DNA from 2 places in the Kocuria sp. LHG3120 genome. Region 1 is predicted to be linked to the other one. Evidence: riboswitches for the same ligand, from Rfam matches in the RefSeq annotation. Region 1 holds a riboswitch; the other holds the start of a gene.
What was found. A riboswitch is a leader RNA that binds a small molecule or an ion and turns the genes downstream of it on or off. The one in region 1 is predicted to bind cyclic di-AMP.
Positions count from the first base shown of each region.

Region 2: another riboswitch for cyclic di-AMP. It lies ahead of ACP7CD_RS09860 (NlpC/P60 family protein); the one in region 1 lies ahead of ACP7CD_RS12740 (C40 family peptidase).

Region 1 covers NZ_JAFCWG010000006.1:61,201-63,661, forward strand. The annotation lists gene ACP7CD_RS12735 (metal-dependent transcriptional regulator) at 94-780, shown strand; cyclic di-AMP (ydaO/yuaA leader) riboswitch at 1,139-1,288, shown strand; gene ACP7CD_RS12740 (C40 family peptidase) at 1,294-1,965, shown strand; gene ACP7CD_RS12745 (NlpC/P60 family protein) at 2,238-2,461, shown strand, end outside.
Region 2 covers NZ_JAFCWG010000004.1:193,956-196,416, reverse strand. The annotation lists gene ACP7CD_RS09865 (pyridoxal phosphate-dependent aminotransferase) at 1-532, opposite strand, end outside; gene ACP7CD_RS09860 (NlpC/P60 family protein) at 752-1,252, opposite strand; cyclic di-AMP (ydaO/yuaA leader) riboswitch at 1,258-1,443, opposite strand; gene ACP7CD_RS09855 (ParA family protein) at 1,980-2,461, shown strand, end outside.

The sequences.
Region 1 (2,461 bases):
GCGGCCGGAGGGCGCGCGCACTAAGCTCGTGCGGGAAGACCGGACCGGGCGGGATCCCCGGGCCGGGACGGCCGGACGAAGGATGACTGAGGCATGAGCGACCTGATCGACACCACGGAGATGTACCTGCGGACCGTCCTCGAGCTCGAGGAGGAGGGGATCACGCCGATGCGGGCGCGGATCGTCGAGCGCCTCGACCACTCCGGGCCCACGGTCTCGCAGACGGTGTCCAGGATGGAGCGGGACGGGCTGCTGACGGTGGGCCAGGACCGGTCGCTGCTGCTCACCCCTGCCGGCCGTGAGCGTGCGGTGCAGGTGATGCGCAAGCACCGGCTGGCGGAGCGGCTGCTCGCCGACGTCATCGGCCTGGACCTCGCCCAGGTGCACGACGAGGCGTGCCGGTGGGAGCACGTGATGAGCGAGCAGGTCGAGCGGCGGCTCGTGGACCTGCTGCACAGCCCCCGGTACTCGCCGTACGGCACGCCGATCCCCGGTCTGGCCGCCCTCGGGGTCGAGGAGAGCCCCGCAGCGGCGCACCCCTCCCTGCTCGACGCCGCCCGCCACGACCCGGACGGGTCGCACACCGTGGCGCTGCTGCCGGAGGTGGTCCAGGCGGACGCGGACCTCCTGGGCGTGCTGAGCGACGTGGGAGTGCTCACCGGGGCGGAGGTCACGGCCCGGGTGGATGGTCAGCTCGTGCGCATCGAGGTGGCGGCCACGGGGCGGTCCGCGGAGATCGACCTGCGCACCGCCGCGGCCATCCGCGTCCTCGCTCCCTGAGGCGCCGCCGTCTCCCGGAGCGGGGCGGCGGACGGTTCGTCCCGGGTGTGGGGACGTTCACAAGCCACTTTCGGCCAGTCCGGCCCGGGCCGGACCCCGGAGGCGCGGCTTCCCTGGTGACAGGCGGATTGTCAGGGCGCTCGAAGGCACTGCACAGCTCGTCACAGGTGCGAATTGATCGTCCCACGCGTCTCAATGGCATAGCATTGAAACTTGAGGCGTTGTCCGGCTGTTATCTGTCGTGATCAAAACGTGACACTTCCGTAATCTGTCATGTACTGTTCAACGCGTGCCGATCACTGGTCGGATCGGCGCCCTCGGAGCACATCGCCGAATTCTGCCGGTGCCCGTGGCCTCTACACAGAAACTGCTTGGCAGAAGCGGGGGAACCACTTTCGGTCCCGGTGATCCGGGTCCTTGGGGTTAAGTCGTCAGAGCGCGTGCGTTCTGCGGCCGGGTGTCTCCCACCCGAATCCGACAGCTCACCTCGTAGGCAAAGGGAGGAACTCAACCATGTCGCTTTTCACGCTGAACGCTGCCCGCCACCGTGCCGAGACCACCTCGCACGTCGTGCGCAACACCACCATCGCCGCCGCTGCCGGCGCCGCGATGATCGGCTCCGTCGCCCCGGCCCAGGCCTTCGCCCAGGCTCCCGTCGAGACCGGCGCGGCCTACTCGGCCCCGGCCTCCGCCTCGCTGGCCGAGTACTCCTCGTACACCTACCAGGCCCCGGTCGCCGCGCAGCCCGCCGCTCCCGCCTACGAGGCCCCGGCTCCGGCTCCGGCCCCGCAGCAGACCGCCGCCACCTCGAGCGTCACCCCGCAGTCCACCGCCACCACTGAGATCGCCCCGGCCGCCGGCGGCGTCGTGGGCACCGCGATGTCCGCGCAGGGTGCGGGCTACGTCTACGGCGGCACCGCCTACGGCGCCTGGGACTGCTCCGGCTTCACCCAGTGGGTCTTCGCCCAGAACGGCATCGACCTGCCCCGGACCACCTGGTCCCAGTTCGCGGCGGGCACCCCCACCGCCAACCCGCAGCCCGGTGACCTCGTCTCGCAGAACGGCGGCGCCCACGTGGGCATCTACATCGGCGGCGGCAAGATGATCTCCGCCCTCAACCCGACCCAGGGCACCCAGGTCCACTCCGTCAACGCCATGCAGCTGGACGGCTACTACACCTTCTGATCCGGTCCGCCGCCCGCGACGACCCCGCTCGTCGCGGGCGGCACCCGATCACCCCCCACCCCGCAAGCCGAGAACCGCTCTCCCGGTTCCCGGCGGTGCCTGCTGTCCGACCGGACGGCCCCCCCTCCTCCGCACGCCCGGCCGTCGTTCCCGATCCCGGAACGCACCCCTGCCGGACACCGGTCCACCCCGCGCACTGCCCGGGGTGATCCGTGCTGTCTCCCGCGCCCTCCGGCAGGCCCGGCTCCGAAAGAAAGTCGTCTGAACTCCTCATGACCCGTGATCTGACCTCCTCGAACGGCATCGGCACGCTCTTCTCCGGCAAGGCCCGCACCGTGGCCGCCGTGGCCGCCTTCTCCGGGCTGGCCCTCGCCACCACCGTCTCCGTGCAGGCCGCTCCGGCCCAGGACGCCTCCGCCGACGCCCCGCTGTCCGCCGTGGCCGCGGCCACCCCCGCCGCGGCGCCCACCGTGTCCCTCGAGCCCGTCGCCCACGT
Region 2 (2,461 bases), on a different contig from region 1:
TGGGGTTCTGCAGGTCGTTGTAGATGATGGCGACCGTGCTCGGGGTGATCGACGCGCGCACCTGGTCGAGGTCGATCGCGAAGCCGTCCTCCGTGGGGAGGTAGCGGTACGGCACCGACGTGCCCCCGAGGTACTCGATCTGCGACTCGTAGATCGGGAAGCCGGGGTTCGGGTAGAGCACCTCGTCGCCGGGGTTCATGACCGCCTGCAGGAACTTCGTGATGACGGGCTTGCCGCCCGTCATCACGACGATGTTCTCGGGGCTGAGGCCGATGCCGCGGCGCGAGCCGATGTCCTCGGCGAGGGCCTCGCGCAGCTGCGGGATGCCGGGGCCGGGGCAGTAGCCCGTGTGACCGTCGGCGATGGCCCGGTCCATCGCCTCGATGATGTGCGGGGCCGTCGGGATGTTGATGTCGCCGAGGTGGAAGGGGTACACGCGGTTCCCCTTCGCCGTCCAGGCGACCGCGGCCTGGGCGACGCTGAAGGCGGTTTCGGTGCCCAGCCGTTCGAGCCGGTGCGCGAGTTGGCGCATGCTGTCCCACTCCTCGTCGAGTTGGCGATCGATCCTCCGGCGGATCCGGGTCGAGCCTACGAGCCATGCATCTGGCTGGGAAGGGTGATCCACCGATGGATCCTCACCGTGGACATCGCCGCGAGGACTCCCGCGTCCAGAGGTCGTGCTCGTGGGCTGCGGGAGTGCGGTTCCCGTCGGGACGGCCGGGAACCGCACTCCCCGCTCACATGCGTGGGGTCAGCGCACGCGGAGGTACACGGGGCCGGAGCCGACGTTGACGGTCTGGATGACCGTCTGGTTGCCGTTCCAGCCGCCGTGGACGGCCTTGCCGCCGCCGATGTACACGGCGATGTGGGCGAAGCCCATGCCGCCGTTGGCGTAGTAGACCAGGTCACCGGGCTGGGCCTGGGCGGCGGAGACTCGGGTGCCGAGCTTCAGGTAGGAGGCCGGCCACCCGTGGTGGTTGACCCCGGCCGCGCGCAGGGCCTTGGTGGCCAGGGCGGTGCAGTCCTGGCGCACGCCGAGCTGGTTCCTGGCCGCAGCGGCGATGGTCGCCGCCTTTCCGGACTGGGACTGGGTGCTGAGGACCTGCTGGGGGGTTGCGGCGGGGGCGGCCTGGGCCGGGGCCACGCTGCTGAGCGCCAGCGCGCCGCCGGCGGCAGCCAGGATCGCGGTGCGTCCCAGGCGGAACGAGCTCTGGGCGCGGTGGCGGGGCGTGCGGGACTGGAAAACGGGCATGAGTGATGTCCTCCCTCTTGCCTGCGAGGTGAGCTGTCGGATGCGGGTGGGAGACACCCGGTCGTCAGGATGGGGGCCCTGACGACTTAACCCCTAGGTCCCGGGGGAGGGACCGTTCATGGTTCCCCCGCTTCTGCCGAGCGATATGTCTGGGGGCCCCGGGCACCGGCAGAATTCGGCGATGTGCACGGGGATACCGGTCGGTGAGGCGACCGGCACGGAGAGAACACTAATCGAAAGATAACGGAAAAGTCTCGCTTTGATCACGGGCGTGTCTCGGCTTCTGTGCCGACTCGGCAAGGCGCCTCCTCGCCCGGATGAAGTTGTTCGCTGAGGGTCGCCGCTGGAGATCCCCCGGAAGGCTCAAATCGAGACAAAAGTGCTCTTGACCTGGGGCTCGGCTCAGGTCATGTCGGCGGGCGAACACTCTCCTGCTTTGGGGCGGAGTGTTCGGTGGCGACCTCGAGACATGGCGCGGCAGTTTGCCGGGAAAGCCTCAAAGCCATTGACCACCGGCGTCAGGTATCGCATCCTTCCGGCGCGGCAAGAATGATTTTTAGTACGCCCCGAATCCATTCATGAATTCACAAAAAGGAATGACTGTGTTGGTGCAAATCCGTCGATATGAGTCGGCCTTCTTCACGGACACCTCCATGGTGCAGGCTTCGCCCGGTCAGTCAGCAGTGCACCGTCGATGGGGTTGGAGGCGCAGCCATCGGCAAAAGGAATGCACGTCGAGGCGGTCCCGGGTGATGAGAATCCCGAAGGCTGGGACGAGGACCTCGCGGAGCCCAGCCGGTGGCACCCGAACCTGCGGGTGATTCCCTCGGCCCGCAACGTCTCCAACCGTGAGGCGGATCGGGCTGATCATGCGGAGCTGCGGCTGAAGATCTCGCTGATCGGCCTGTCGGCGGATGTGGTGGTCATTGACTGCCCGAACCGGCAGGGCGGCCCGCTGACGCTGTCGGCGTTGAACGCGGCCGACACCGTGGTCTATGCCGCCGCCGCCGCCAGTGACGGCATTGACGGGGTGGACGGAGCGAGGTGCACGGTCGCCCAGTTCCGTCGGCACCGCCAGCAGCTGGGTGCCCCGGACACCTTCACCGAGGCCGGCATCGTCGTCGGTGGGGTGAAGGAGACGATCATGAGCCGGGCGGCGGTGGCCAGCCTCGAGGAGCTGCGCGCCACGGGGTTGTTCCTGGAGCCGTT